3 regions of the Cytobacillus oceanisediminis genome follow, and region 2 is predicted to be linked to each of the others. Evidence: riboswitches for the same ligand, from Rfam matches in the RefSeq annotation. Region 2 holds a riboswitch; each other region holds the start of a gene.
The links. Region 2 has a riboswitch for glycine ahead of gcvT (glycine cleavage system aminomethyltransferase GcvT). Riboswitches for the same ligand answer to the same signal wherever they lie in the genome.
Positions count from the first base shown of each region.

Region 1: linked by a shared signal. The riboswitch ahead of IRB79_RS04345 (trimeric intracellular cation channel family protein) and the one ahead of gcvT (glycine cleavage system aminomethyltransferase GcvT) in region 2 are both predicted to bind glycine.
Region 3: linked by a shared signal. The riboswitch ahead of purU (formyltetrahydrofolate deformylase) and the one ahead of gcvT (glycine cleavage system aminomethyltransferase GcvT) in region 2 are both predicted to bind glycine.

Region 1 is NZ_CP065511.1:826,063-831,390, reverse strand. Features, by position in the region: gene IRB79_RS04355 (BlaR1 family beta-lactam sensor/signal transducer) at 1-1,291, shown strand, start outside; gene blaI (penicillinase repressor BlaI) at 1,326-1,712, shown strand; glycine riboswitch at 1,969-2,062, shown strand; glycine riboswitch at 2,065-2,145, shown strand; gene IRB79_RS04345 (trimeric intracellular cation channel family protein) at 2,166-2,768, shown strand; gene IRB79_RS04340 (amidohydrolase) at 2,809-4,014, opposite strand; gene IRB79_RS04335 (YkvI family membrane protein) at 4,248-5,328, opposite strand, start outside.
Region 2 is NZ_CP065511.1:4,306,411-4,311,738, reverse strand. Features, by position in the region: gene IRB79_RS21625 (YqhG family protein) at 1-687, opposite strand, end outside; gene IRB79_RS21620 (DEAD/DEAH box helicase) at 665-2,353, opposite strand; glycine riboswitch at 2,534-2,621, shown strand; gene gcvT (glycine cleavage system aminomethyltransferase GcvT) at 2,782-3,885, shown strand; gene gcvPA (aminomethyl-transferring glycine dehydrogenase subunit GcvPA) at 3,902-5,248, shown strand; gene gcvPB (aminomethyl-transferring glycine dehydrogenase subunit GcvPB) at 5,241-5,328, shown strand, end outside.
Region 3 is NZ_CP065511.1:662,922-668,249, reverse strand. Features, by position in the region: gene IRB79_RS03390 (alkaline phosphatase D family protein) at 1-406, opposite strand, end outside; gene IRB79_RS03385 (hypothetical protein) at 721-1,041, shown strand; gene IRB79_RS03380 (FbpB family small basic protein) at 1,413-1,538, opposite strand; gene purU (formyltetrahydrofolate deformylase) at 1,619-2,485, opposite strand; glycine riboswitch at 2,633-2,732, opposite strand; gene IRB79_RS03370 (MFS transporter) at 2,916-4,103, opposite strand; gene IRB79_RS03365 (glycosyltransferase) at 4,239-4,877, opposite strand; gene IRB79_RS03360 (aspartate kinase) at 5,082-5,328, opposite strand, start outside.

The DNA of each region.
Region 1 (5,328 bases), 1.9 Mb from region 2:
TTCTAGGAGTATTATTGTTGGAGAGTCATCTCTCGTTAAAACCCCAATGACGTTTGGATTTTTTAAGACTTATGTGGTGCTTCCCCGCCATTTTGACAAGTGGCTTTCTGAAAAGGATATAGAATATATCTTTTTACATGAACTGAACCACTATAAAAATAAAGATGTTGCAGTCAATTATTTAATCGTGATTTTTCAAATACTATATTGGTTTAATCCTCTAGTTTGGCTAGCTTTTAGGAGAATGAGGCTGGATCGCGAAATTGCCTGTGATGCGGCGGTTTTAAATTCTTTGGATGAGCAGTCTTATATGGAGTATGGCAACAGCATTATTCATTTTGCCCATAAAGCCTCAAGGGCAGTGACAGTCGATTTGGCAGACCATTTAAACGGGTCAAAGAAACAAATCAAAACGAGAATTGAAAAAATTGCCTGTTTTAAGTCGGAATCAAAACTGCTGAGATGGAAAAGTGCGGTTATAATCATTTTGGCGGGGATATTTATTGCAGGCCAGGCTCCATTTATATCAGTAATGGCTCATGAAGATGGCAGCTATAAATTCAAGGATGATAACATTATATATGAGGATTTAGGTGATTATTTTGCAGGATATAATGGAAGTTTTGTATTGTATGATAAAGAAGCAGACCACTATCTTATTCATAATAAAAAACAAAGCATATTAAGGGTTTCACCAAATTCTACTTATAAAATTTATAGTGCTCTGCTTGGTTTAGAGTCAGGCACCATAACGGATGAAAACTCCTTGGCCAAATGGAACGGACTTAAATATCCTATTGATTCCTGGAATGCGGATCAGAATTTAACTTCGGCAATAAAAAATTCCGTTACATGGTATTTTCAGACGTTAGACAAGCAGGCTCATCCCGGTACGATTCAAACTTTTCTAGACCGAATCAGGTACGGGAATCGCGATCTATCTGGTGGAATAGACGAATATTGGCTGGAATCTTCCCTTAAAATTTCTCCAGTGGAACAAGTTCAGCTGCTAAAAAAATTTTATGCCAACGAATTTGGTTTTAAAGAAAAGAATATCCAAACGGTGAAAGATTCCATTAAACTAGAAGGAAAAGAAGGGGCCCTCCTTTCAGGAAAAACAGGTACAGGCACTGTAAATGGAAAAAACATCAATGGATGGTTCATCGGTTATGTTGAGTCAGAGCAGGACACATACTTTTTTGCAACGAATATACAGAATGAAGATAACTCCAATGGAAGTAAAGCAGCTGAAATTACATTATCCATTTTGAAGAAAAAAGGTATTTATTAATTCGTTCATCTCATTAAAGAAGGAGGGCGGTAATATGACTGATAGGATTCCCAGCATTTCAGAATCCGAGTGGGAAGTCATGACAGTCCTTTGGCACGGCGCACCCAAAACGGCTAATGAAGTCATTCTATCCTTACAAGAGTGCACAGACTGGAAGCCCAAAACAATCCGTACTCTTCTGGACAGGCTTGTCCAAAAGAATGTAGTGGGCGTAAATAAAAACCAGAGAATCTATACCTTTTTCCCGTTATATTCACAGGATGAATGCCAGCGGGCAGAAGCTCAATCCTTTATCAAGCGAATCTATGGCGGAACGGTGAAATCCATGCTAGTCCAATTCATCCAGGAAGACTCCCTGTCTGATGAGGAAATTAACGAACTGCGGACGATTTTGGCAAAGAAACAAAAGAAGGATGAATAACCTTCATGCGAGATCCTCTACAATTGTAGGGGTTTTTAGCGTTCACTTCTTTGACGCACCCAAAAGCAGCGACTGCCCCTGCTTCATTTCCGCTTTAATACAATGGTGGCACCAATCCCTACAAGCAGAATTATGCACGCCATAGCACCAGGGGATCATGTTCAGTTCCCCCTTTTCAAACTTCCACTTAGACATTTTAATTGACTGTCCAAGCCTCTGCTCTATACTTTATAATTATAAAAACAAATACTAGCGAATGACTGCTGCGGGAGAGAACGTATTGTACGTCACCGAAGGGGCAAATCTATAGGAAAGATGAATCTCTCAGGTAAGAAGACTGCTGCGGGACGCTTCTCTGGAGAGCGTATCACGCACCCACGGGGCAGGCCTTTTAATATAGAATAGGTAAACCTCTCAGGTACAAGGACAGAGATACTTGATTAGGGGGATTGTATGGTTTGGGATGTATTGAACGTGATTGGAACCATTGCATTTGCAATGAGCGGGGCAGTCGTTGCACTGGAAGTAAAATACGACATTATGGGCGCCTATGTTTTGGGGTTAATTACAGCATTTGGAGGCGGGGCTATCAGAAACCTTCTTACTGGCATTCCGATCATAGAATTATGGCAGCAAACGACTCTTTTTATCGTTGCCCTTATTACCATCAGCATTGTCATCATATTGCCAAGCAGCGCAGTTCAGCTTTTGACGAAATGGAGTATTTTTGACTCAATTGGCTTGTCAGCGTTTGCTGTTCAGGGAGCTATGTATGCACAATCAATTGATTTACCCTTATTTGCTGTTATGTTCTCAGCTGCCATAACCGGTGCCGGCGGAGGAATGATCCGCGATGTGCTGGCTCAGCGAAAGCCCATTGTTTTACGTGATGAAGTATATCTTTTATGGGCCATCTTTGCGGGGTTTATTATAGGCCTTGATTGGCTATCAAAGTCTTATCATTTCTATATTCTTTTTACTGTTACTTTAATGCTGCGAGGAATTTCGCATCATTACAGCTGGAGATTGCCTATCAAATCTATTCAAAAACAATAAGAAGTTAAAAGCGAATTCCTTTAAACATAAAAAGCTCACATCAGCGTGAGCTTTTGTTTTCTTTTTTATTAAAATAATGGCAAACAACATATCCCACTGATTTTGCGGCAACAAGCATCGAACCCTCATCGATATCAAATTTAGGGTGGTGATTGAAGTATGGTTCTTCTGTTCCCTTTGGCGTGCACCCAATATAAAAATAACAGCCAGGGACCTTCTCCAAATAATACGCAAAATCGTCCGATGGTGCCATTTTAGGAAATTCCTTTATCTCGATAATGTCTTTATCCCCGGCTGCTGAAAGCGTATCCGCGACAAACCTTGTCAATTCAGGATCATTATACAGCGGCGGATAGTCGGGTTCATACGTTAGCTCACAGCTTACACCAAATAACTCCTCAAGACCATTTACAATGCGGTGAATTTCTCTATTCATCACATCCTTTGTTTCATCATTGGAATAGCGTACATCCCCCTCAATTTCGATATGATCCTTGATCACATTAAAACTCCCTTTACCATCAAATGAACCAATTGTCACTACACCGGCATGAAACGGATCCACTCTGCGGCTCACAACTGTTTGGATAGCTGTTACAAAATAAGCGCCTGCCACAATAGCATCGTTGGCCTTATGCGGAGAGGAACCGTGTCCGCCGCTTGCCTGCACTCTAAGTTTAAAATAAGCGCGGCCATTAAAGGAATATCCGCTGTGATAGCCAACAGTTCCAGCAGGGGCGATCGGCAAAACATGTATGCCAAAAATTGCATGGACATCAGCGAGAAATCCTTCCTCAACAATGCTTTTTGCTCCGCCTGGAGGCTCTTCTTCCGCATGCTGATGGATTATTTTCACGGTGCCATGGATCTTATCTTTTAATTGGATTAAACAGTCAGCCAAAACCATAAGGTATGCTGTATGTGCATCATGGCCGCAAGCATGCATGATACCTTCCTTTTTTGACTTAAACGGAACATCCAGTTCTTCTTTAATAGGAAGCGCATCAAAATCAGCCCGAAGTGCCACGGTTTTTCCCAGGTTACCACCTTCAATAGTGACAACAATGCCATATCCATTCCCTGCATTCGTTATAAGATCAACATCTTTCCCTCTGTAAAAATCAGCGATATAGGCTGCCGTTTTTTCCTCTTTAAATGAAAGCTCAGGATTCTGATGTAAATAACGGCGTATCTTAAGCATCTCTTCTTCTCGTTCTTCAAGCATTTTCATTAATTCTTCAATCATTAAAATCATCTCCTATCCTACTTTGACCAGAAAAGAACCTCACTAAACACCAAAGTTCTTGAGACACTATTTATATCATTCGTACACAGCTGACATTCTAAAACTGCCGGAACAAGAAGGCTGCCAGGAATTCAGATCGTTCACCAATGTCTTTAATAATCAAATTAAAAAAGAAGGAGAGCACAGTGCACATCCACGCTCTCCTTCTCCATTATTCTCTGTTTTATTGGCATCTAGCTGTTCACTATTTTTTTAGGATATTCTTCGCCATCTCCGTATCCTTCTTTTTCAATCCTTTTCATTCTAAGTGGAGCGTAAAATAATACAGCAATTAGGACCAATCCAAGATAACCAATTAGCGGGTAGAAGTAGCTAACAAGATCAGTAAAACCTATGAAGCTTGCTGCAAATGCTACAATCATGGTTCCCGCGAATAACCTTTTAAAATGTGCGGAATCAACCTTGGAAAACCGGGCCACAAAAGAGAAAAACATGCTTATAGCTGTATTGAAGATCATTGCAAAGAGAACAACCGACATGATCGTACCCAATGCAGGTGAAATATTATTAACAATGGCTAGCATTGGCATATCCATACTGCCAACACTTTCAATCTTAGAGAAAATAGCCAGATGGCTAAGCAGAATGAGAACACCGAGACCAAAACCTCCAACTAATCCACCTAACGCGGCAGTTTTACGTTTATTTTCAGCTCCACCCATCACGATTGCCATTGAGGCACCTACTGCCGTGTTAAAGGACACATAATTGATGGCAGAAATAAACCAGTTTGGCAGAGTTGTCGGAGTCTCCTTGGCCACACCATTCAAAGCGAGGAATGATCCATCAGCATTTATAAAACTATAGATAGATGTGATGATGACAAAAAGGATTAGAACTGGGGTAATTCCACCGATGATAGCAACAACACGGTCAACCTTTAACATTCCCGTTAATAGAACAAGAATCGTCATAACACTTGTTCCAATTATGATAGGCAATCCAAATTGTTGATTTAAGTTTGACCCTGCACCTGCTATCATGACTACACCTACACCAAACAAAGTAAAAATAAGGATATAATCTATAATTAACCCTAGATATCGGCCACTTATCTTATAAATCACATGCTTATGTGAGGAAGTTTTCATGCTGCTCCCTAACCACACCAATATCATGCCGACATAAGCAAATAAAGCGGTTGCAACAATAGCAGCAAAAATACCCATAATGCCAAAACTGGTAAAATACTGAAGAACTTCCTGCCCCGATGCAAATCCAGCACCCACAATTACACCAATAAAAGCGCTTCCA
Region 2 (5,328 bases):
GCCCTTTTCTTCTGCATCTTCATAAAAATGTTCAAGAAGGTTGAGATCTTTTTGCCATCGCTTACGGGCTTCATCAGCCCATAAATGTTCTTCTTGTTCAATTTCAGACTTTATGAAATTAGCTACCCTGAATACACCGCTCCCCGGCATAATGAGCGGAGACAGAGTGAAAGAGTAGTCGGGAATCTTTGGTGTAAGGCTCATGCCAAGCAATCTGTCATGAAAGCTTTCGACCATTTGCCCATTTATTAATTGGAGGCCGATGGATTTAAAGACATCTCTTTTTCGGTCGCATTGATAAGATACGCGGACGTTCATTCCCAGCCATGGCCTTAATGGAACCTGCATGCCTGGTGCCTGCCGGTGGTTTTCATATAATCGTATATAGCCTGCCAGGTTTCGGGCTGAATGAAAGATCTGGTGAAGTCTTGGGGAGCCAAAATGAATGACTTCCCCCTTAATATGCGCAGGGGCGAGCTGCTGGTTTGTAATAAGTGTAAGCTGCATGGGGTTAGGGACTCCGCCTGTTTTTTCGAGATAATGCCAATAAAAGGGGCGATTCATTAATTCCTTATCCAAATCAATCGTCAGCTGTACGGTTATATACCCCGGGCCTTTATCAATTATTTCGCATCCATTTGCGTGAAAATACCTTTCAAGGAATTTATGAATTTCCTGTTGCTGCATTCAGCCCACCTTCTTTCATATCTTCAGCAAATTGAATCATGCTCGTCAGGTTCTCCATTTTGATTCGCATTTCACCTTCTGAAGCTGATCTTCCGAAAATATCAACAAGGTGATCGTCAATACTGCCAAATTCAAGTTTTGTTAAAATATCATCCAAATCACCGATGACTTTTTCGAAAAGATGTATTTTCTCATATAAAAGCTTCATTACATGTTCTTCGACTGTATCTTTCGTGGCAAAATTATAAATCATGACATCCTTTTCCTGGCCGAGACGATGGATACGTCCAATCCTTTGTTCGAGACGCATTGGATTCCAGGGGAGATCGAAATTAATGATATGATTGCAGAATTGCAGGTTTATCCCTTCCCCGCCTGCTTCTGTTGCAATCAGGACTTGAGCTTTCTTTTGGAAAAGCTCCCTCATCCAGTCCTTTTTGCCTCTTTTAAATCCTCCCCTGAACGGCACAGATGTAATTCCATATTGTTTTAAAAACCACTGAAGATACATTTGTGTTGCTCTGTATTCAGTAAAGATTATGACCTTGTCGTTTATTGTTTGTATTAATTCCAGAGCTTTTTGAGCTTTGGAATTTTGCTGGACAGCTTCAACTTTTTTAATAAGGCATTGTATTTGTTCCTGAAAAGCTATTGAGGGCTGTTCCTGTCTTTTCAGCATATTCTGAAGGGTAAAATAGACAGCTTCCCTGCTGCTGCATGCCTCTCTTTGCAGGGTCATCACTGAAAATTGGCTGGAACTGACCCAATCACCTTCCCCTCGCAGCTCTGTTACAGCTTCATAAAGCTCGCGCTCAGCCTGCGAAAATTCAATCGGTATTGTTTCCACATGTCTTTTGGTCCATTCGATTCCTGTATCTGCCCTGCGGTTGCGGATCATGACTTTGTTTACGAGTTCTTTTAGATGTGCATCATCGTTTAAAGAACGCGAGTCCTTTTTATAATTCTCATAAAAGGCTGATTCATTGCCCAGGTGGCCGGGTTTGAGCAAGGACACAAGATTGAATATCTCACTGATGCGATTCTGAATGGGTGTTGCTGTTAAAAGGAGGCAAAACTTCTTTTTCAGGTTTTGCACAAACTCATAGTTTTTGGTTTTATTATTTTTAAGCTTGTGAGCTTCGTCTATAATGATCAGATCATAATCCAGGCTGTAGATAATGTCCCGATGGGGATTGCGTTTGGCTGTATCGATGGATGATACCACAACGTCGCATTGTTCCCATACATAGCTTTTCCGCTGTGCCACAGCCGGAATGAAAAATTTGCTGTTCAGCTCCATGGCCCACTGTGAAACGAGGGAAGCAGGAACAAGTATAAGGACTTTTTTTACGAGTCCTCTGATCATATATTCCTTTAATATCAGACCAGCTTCTATCGTTTTACCGAGACCGACTTCATCAGCAAGGATCGCTTTGCCGTTCATGCTTTCAACAACCTGCCTGGCTACTTCCAGCTGATGAGGGAGGGGAGTAAGGTTCGGCAGATGCTTTGGAGCCTGCAGGCCTTCAAAATCAGGAATAGTCGTGTGATTTTCAACCTCTACAGCCAGTTTATAAAGCTCCCAATTTCCCCATGGGCCGTCGTCATCAATTCTTTTTAAGAATTCATCCTGCCAGGCAGAATCAAAGCCAATTTGCACTGTCATAAAAACAGCTCCTTTTATCTATATAAAGATATTGCCCAAACCTCGTTAAGGTGGTACGATGTTAATAGCTTTGAAAGTTTTGAAAGTTAACACATTACATTTAGTTAACCGAAATAATGGATTCTTTATTTTTTCTGTTTGGTATAAGTATGACCAACTTGGAAAATTTTATAAATGCGAATGACAACAAGGGGAGAGACTACTTTGTAGCGCCGAAGGAGCAAGCAAAATCTGTGAATCTCTCAGGCAAAAGAACTCTTGTTTGACGCAGCTCTGGAGAGTGCTTTTAAATAAGCCACCCAAGGGGAAAGCCGGTTTCGGTAAACTTTCAGGTGCAAGGACAGAGATCTTCTCATAATTGAGGGGATACTCTGTCCTTTTTTATGTTCCTACAACAAACTTCAAAAGATTTTAAGGGGGACGAGTAAATGTCACAGTTAAAACGCACGCCTTTATTCGAGGTGTACAAAGATTACGGAGCAAAAACCATCGACTTCGGAGGCTGGGACCTTCCTGTTCAATTTTCAAGCATTAAAGAAGAACATGAAGCAGTCCGTACAAAAGCCGGCCTTTTTGATGTATCCCATATGGGTGAAATCGAAGTGAAGGGGACGGACAGCCTTAAATACCTTCAAAAAATGATGACGAACGATATTTCCAAATTAAAGAACTCAGGTGCTCAATATACAGCCATGTGTTATGAGAATGGCGGAACTGTTGATGATTTACTTGTCTATAAAATAGAGGATGACCACTATTTGCTGGTTGTAAATGCTTCCAATATTGAAAAGGACTTCAACTGGCTTGAGGACCATGCTGAAGGGAATGTGGAATTGAAAAACCTTTCTGAAGATATGGCACAGCTGGCAATTCAGGGGCCGCTTGCAGAAAAAGTGCTCCAAAAGCTTGCTGGCACGAACCTGTCGGATATAGGATTTTTCAAATTTCAGCAGGATGTCGATCTGAATGGCAAGAAAGCGCTCGTCTCCAGAACAGGATATACAGGAGAAGACGGATTTGAAGTTTACTGTGATGCCAAGGATGCAGCCGCATTATGGAATGAAATCCTTGAAGCAGGCAAAGAAGAAGGCGTGCTCCCATGCGGACTTGGCGCAAGGGATACACTTCGCTTTGAAGCCAACCTGGCACTCTATGGCCAGGAGCTCTCACCTGATATCACACCGCTTGAGGCAGGAATCGGCTTTGCTGTAAAAGTCAATAAAGAAGCTGACTTTATCGGCAAAGAAGTGCTTAAGAATCAAAAAGAAAATGGGGTTCCGCGCAAGCTGGCTGGAATTGAAATGATTGACCGCGGCATTCCGCGCCATGGCTATCCTGTATATAAAGGGGAAGAACTGATCGGGGAAGTGACAACAGGCACTCAATCGCCGACATTAAAAAAGAACATTGGCCTTGTCCTTATCAAGAAAGAGCATGCGGGTCCGGGAACTGAATTAGAAGTGGAAATTCGCGGCAAACGACTGAAGGCTAAGATTGCAGCAACACCTTTTTATAAAAGAGAAAAGAACTAACCGGGGGGAGAAAATGATGAAACATCGCTATTTACCGATGACAGAGTCTGACCAGAAAGCAATGTTTGAAAAAATCGGCGTCAGTTCTGTGGAAGAACTATTCAGTGATATTCCCGAAAGTGTAAGATTTAAGGGCGAATATAAAATCAAGCCGGCAAAATCAGAGACAGCCTTACTGAAAGAGCTTACTAAAATGGCTCAGAAAAATGCTGATCTTCGCACAAATACATCTTTCCTTGGTGCGGGTGTTTATGATCATTACATGCCAATCATTGTTGATCATGTTTTATCCCGTTCAGAGTTTTATACGGCCTATACTCCTTACCAGCCGGAAATTTCCCAGGGTGAGCTCCAGGCAATCTTTGAATTCCAGACAATGATCTGTGAGTTAACAGGAATGGATGTTGCCAACTCATCCATGTATGATGGCGGAACAGCACTTGCCGAAGCAGCCATGCTAAGCGCAGGCAGCACACGCCGCAAGAAGATACTTATCTCAAGCGCAGTTCATCCTGAATCTAAAGAAGTAGTCAAGACATACGCAAAGGGCCAGTATATTGAAGTGATTGAAATCCCTCATAAAGACGGCATCACAGATCTTGAAGCTCTAAATGGACTGATTGGCGATGACATCGCAGCTGTCATTGTACAGTATCCTAACTTTTTTGGCAGAGTCGAGCCTTTAAAAGAGCTTGAGGAAATTATTCATGCCCATAAATCCATGTTTGTTGTTTCAAGCAACCCGCTTGCTCTTGGCGCACTGACACCTCCGGGTAAATTCGGAACTGACATTGTAGCAGGAGATGCCCAGGTTTTCGGAATTCCTACAGCTTTCGGAGGCCCGCATTGCGGATATTTTGCCGTAACATCCAAGCTGATGAGAAAAGTGCCGGGACGTCTTGTCGGACAAACGGTAGACGACCAGGGGCGCCGCGGCTTCGTGCTTACTCTTCAGGCACGTGAACAGCATATCCGCCGCGATAAGGCAACTTCCAATATTTGTTCCAATCAGGCTCTAAACGCACTAGCGGCATCTGTAGCGATGACTGCTCTTGGCAAGAAGGGCGTAAAGGATATGGCAGCTGCCAACATGCAAAAAGCCCATTATGCAAAACAGCAATTCAGGGCTGCCGGCTTTGAAGTTCCATTCGAAGGCCCTTCATTTAATGAATTTGTCATCAAGCTGAATAAGCCTGTTAAAGAAGTAAATCAAAAGCTTCTTGAGAAGGACATTATTGGAGGCTACGATTTGGGCAGAGATTATGCTGACCTGAAAAATCATATGCTTGTTGCTGTAACGGAATTGAGAACGAAGGAAGAAATCGATGCATTCGTTAAAGAAATGGGGGATTACCATGCATAAGGAAGATCAGCCACTCATCTTTGAATTAAGCACAGAAGGCCGTATCGGCTACAGCCTGCCTGAAATGGATATTCCGGAAA
Region 3 (5,328 bases), 1.7 Mb from region 2:
CCTCCACATGCACAGAATGTGCCAAATCCGGCACTGCAATTTCTGTTCCGCGATTAACAACTTTACGGAAGTGTTCATCTTCAGCAAGTTCCCATTTGACTGGCACAGCATGATTAGGCATCCCGCCTCCATTAAGCGGATCTGGTGCAAGCCTTGTCCATAAAACCACACTGTCCGAAAGAGGATCTCCTGATGCAACACCGAGCGTAAAAGGATACTTGCTGAACTTAGGAGCAGCATCAACCTTTAGATTGCCCATACCTAATGATTGCGCCATAGCCAGGGCAAGCGAAAAACCGGCAATTTTCCCTGCACCAGATAGAAAGCTCCGGCGGTCAATGTCCCTCTTCAAGTTCTCTTCATTAAACTTCCTGATTAAATCATCAATTGACCTCTCATTGTTCATTTTCTTCACCTCTTAATTCAATCTGGATTCACATTTGATTATAAGAGGCTTTTTTTAAAGCAATATGAAGATGTGTAAAGGAGAATGACAATACCTCTGCCTATTTTATCAGGACTTTTGTAAGGATTTGGTTATTCATTCAACCTATAATCCAGACTTGCAGCCAAAATGCCTTTGTACCCCTGTATCATTTGTCCCAACTATTTTTACAATATATACATAGAATATTAACGAATCCTGTCAAAATCTTTTAGTTTACTAATCTATAAATAGTGGTTATGATGATAGTTATAATCTTGAAAAGGGGTGAGGGAATGAAAAAAATGAAGTTAATGCCATTTTTAATGCTGTCTGTATTTTTAACCTTCCTCATCACCCAGTACCCTGGTGTCCATTTTAATGATATTCCAATGGACCAAAGCAAAGCGGTAACTGTTTCGGACTTTACCGAGAGTTTCCTATTAAAAGATGATCCTAAAAAACATATCTTTACACAGGATATGATTTCTTTAGCCATCACAATCCTAACCATTATCCTTTTTATATACAGTGCCCTGCACATCATCGCCCGCAGGAAAAGGATATTCTATACTCCCATCTTCTACGAGGCGAATTATGTAATCCACACTCCTTAATTGTCCAACAAAACAATTAAAGGAGGAAACGAATAATGTGGATTCGATTCTTAATGATTGGGTTATTTTCATTAACAGCTTCCAGCCTGTTCTTTTATCAGGGAATGGAAATGTATCATGCTTTCACAGATTTCTTTAGACAAAAATAAGAAGTTGGCGCCCAGGGACTCCCTGGGTGTTTTTAGTTTTTTCTATCAACAGGAACTACTTATCTGCATTAGTTCCCTTCGTCCCCTCATTAGCTCCCTTCGTTCATTCCCTGCTCTTCCCGCAGGCACTAATCCTCAATACATCTCCCGCCATTTTCACTTTTTAACTCAGCTCATAAAAAAACACCCGGCCTGTTTTATTCCCAGGCTGGGTGTTCATTCTTAATGTGCTTTTGCATATTTATCGTCTATCTTCTTTTCGATCTTTTCAAGCTCACGGCTATCTTTTAAAAGCTCTTCTTTATTTGCCTTAATCATTTCAATCATTGATAATTTTTTCTTTTTCATTTCTGCTCACCTTCTCTCACGATGTTCGTAAACTCTTGGATGCTGGATCTTTTTTTTTGACAGAGCATGTTGTCTGTCACCTAAAATACAATCGTCTTATTTCCATGCACAATAACTTTGTCTTCCACATGCCAGGCGACTGCCTGGGCTAGAACCTGTCTTTCCACATGACGTCCTGCAATTTTGAGATCCTGTGCAGTGTGGCGGTGATTAACCCGCTGGACATCCTGCTCAATGATCGGGCCTTCATCCAAATCATTCGTTACATAATGAGCTGTTGCCCCAATCAGCTTGACTCCGCGGTTAAACGCCCGTGCATAAGGATTGGCTCCCACGAAGGCTGGCAGAAAGCTATGATGGATATTGATAATCCTATTTGGATATTTGGAAATAAAGCTCGGCGAAAGAATCTGCATATATCTCGCCAGTACAATGAAATCCACTTTTCCATCCAGCAGCTCCACCGACTTTTGCTCGGCTTCAGCTTTAGTGTCAGGTGTAATCGGAACATGATGATAAGGTATTCCAAAACCCTCCACCACTTCCCTCATGTCGGGATGATTGCTGATCACCAAGGGAATATCCACTTCAAGCTCCTTCGACTTCCAGCGCCATAGCAGCTCCAGCAGACAGTGATCCATCTTAGAAACAAATATGGCCATCCGCTTGCGCTCGCCTTTGCCGCTCAGCTTCCACTCCATTGAGTATTCCCTGGCCATTTCAGGCAGATCCTCTTTCAGTTTTGAAAAGGACTCATCAAAATGATTCATATCGAATTCAATCCGCATAAAGAAGATGCCTGCCAGCGGATCGGTTGTGTGCTGGTCAAAATGGACAATGTTAGCCTTATGCTCCAGCAGGAAATTGGAGACTGTGGAGATAATGCCTGGCCTCTCAGGACAGGATATCAGCAATGTCGCCCGGTTTGCGTTGATATTTGTATTCATATAGATTCCTCCATCTGCATTTCCCGAAGCTGCCATCCATATAAAAAGGACAGAAAAAGGCGGCTTCTTCATCCCCCTTCTCTGTCCTTTTACCTGAGAGTTTGACCCCTTTGGTGTCGCAAGATTCCTGCGCGCTCTCCAGAGATGCGTCTGACTGCGGTCTGTCTACCTGAGAGATTGGCTTCAAGGGTATTTTTGAAGCTTGCTCCTTCGGTGGCTATTGAATGCTCTCTCCCGCAGCCGTCATTCGCTCAATATTTTTGTTATTTTCAGAATAATACATTATTTAAACCGTGTCAATCGAACTGCGTTTCTTTCACAAAATTGCCACAATTATAACCAACTATTTTCTTTAAATTCCGATTAATAATTTGCTTTTGAATAAAGGGCGGAAAAAAAAAGCCTGAAGACAATGTCTCCAAGCCGTTTTCTATACAGCCGCTTTCGGTTTCGGCTCCTTTTTTTGCCAAGCAATCGTGATAAACAATGTAACGATCAATAAGGCCAGACCGAGAACAAACGGATAGGTAATCCGCACATCGTAAAGTACACCGGCAATCGTTGGCCCAAGCACGTTTCCAATACTCATATAAGCATTGTTCATACCCATCGCAAATCCCTGCTCATTGCCGGCCATTTTTGAGATTAGCGTGGTTAAAACCGGACGCAGGATGGAAGTAGCAAGGAAAATGATCAGCGAAATAACGAAGAAAAGCGCATAGCTGCCTGCAAACAGCGAGACAAGGAATCCTGACGCTGCAACAGCTAAAAAGATATTCAATACCTTTCCTTCTCCGAATTTATTAACCACCCGATCAACTACAAATAACTGAACAATTACACTAATGACCCCCGTTGAAGTCACCATAATGGCAATTTCCTGGGGAGTAGCAGCAAACTCATTATCAAGGTACAGCCCCAGCACAGATTCATACGCCATTAGCCCAAAGCTCATCACCAATGTAATGACAAGCGGAATAAAATAAGGCTTCTTAACAGACATTGCCAGCTTCTTGACCATTGGTTCCTCTTCAGGCATCTCTCCTGGCACGGTCTGCAATGTGCTGCTTTCTTTGAGGAGCACAATTGAAAAAATAACAGCCACTAGAGATACAAGTGCTGAAATCAGAAATGGCATTTTCAAGCCGAAGTCTGCCAAAAATCCGCCAATTCCAGGTCCAACAACAATTCCAAGTGACATCGCAGCTGAGACAAGGCCATTTCCTTTTGCACGCTGCTCCATGGTAGTAATATCTGCAATGTAAGCAAAAATAGCTGGAATCAGCAAGGCTGCCCCAATGCCTCCAATGACACGTGAAAAGTAAAGCAGCCAAATGGAATCTACTGCATAAAAGACAAGCATGGATAAAGTCAGACCAGCTAACCCGTAAATAATCATCTTTCTGCGTCCGTACTGGTCAGCCCATTTCCCCGCAATGGGAGAAAAAATCAGCTGGGCACCCGCAAAAATGGCAATCATCAGGCCTGCTGCCGTTCCCCCCTGATTAATGGATTCCAAATAAGCCGGCAAAATCGGAATGATAATCCCAAAGCTTCCGATCGCAATAAACATATTGATCATCAATATGATCATCTTTTTCTTTTGATCCCCTGACATAGCGGATACCCCTCCTTCTATATGTGAAAAATTTACATTATTTTTTTCGGCACGCTAAATAGCTTATAATGAGACGGGCTGCTTTGTCAAAGGAAAAAAAAGAGAAGCTCCAGCATGTGCTGAAGCCCCTTGTATTTACCCTTTAAATTTGTCCGGGAATTGCTTCACAACCGCATCAGAAATGGCATCTGCCATCATGATAATATGCGTTATTCCATCATCAATCGAAACAATTCTTGCATCCCAATCCTTAACCAGGCTTGCTGTTAAATCATCCGTCACTAATTCAAGATGCGTGTATAGCAATTTTTTTACATCTTCATTTTTTAAATTAGGATTGGCTTCGCTTAGAAAAGCAGCGATATCATCGGCATTGCGATACCATTCTTTGTTCAGCTGATTCACTTTGGCGCCTTGCCCGCTCTTGGCAGCTTCAACAATATCTCCTGCAATAACGATATGCTCCTTAAGCAGCTCTGTAAGCTTATTTCCTGCAGCATCTCCATAATAGGGCTTTATCGAATTGCCGATGTCCTCCTGTTTTTTCAAGAGCCTTGCCAGAACCTGCTTCTGATCCTCTGCCCCGGCTGTTGTAGCACTTGTAATATAATTGCTTGTCCATAATACATGGTCGATCCATAATCTGCGGAATTCATTTTCAAACTTAACCTCTGATTGGGTGATACACGGTTTCTGTGCAGCTGCATTGCCCGGGGCTGCCAGCATATTCAGCGGCATCAGCAGCATTATTAATAAGATCAGTAATTTCTTCATATCCTTTTCTCCTTCCATATTGAAAAAGTTTCCTTCTTATTTTGATTATCTTAAGATTTTTCATTCAAAAAAATAAAGCTCGAGGTTTATGCCTCCAGCTTTTCAATCAAACGTTTGATTTATTTACCTTATCTTGCTGTAATAGGAATTTTATTGTACTTATTTGCATATAAAGCATATTTACTTTCGGATATTGTATAATTATCACACCACTGCTGCCGCAGCAAAGAACTCATTGTAAAGCGCCTGTACCGCGCGTTTTTCATCCACTGCCTGTACGCCAAACATCATGCTCACTTCAGATGAGCCCTGATTGATCATTTCCATATTTACTTTCGCTTTAGCGAGGGCTTTGGAGGCGCGCGCCATTGTTCCGATGTTTTGGCGCATCCCCTCACCAACCACCATGATAAGCGACAGGCTGTGCTGGATTTTCACCTCATCCGCGTGA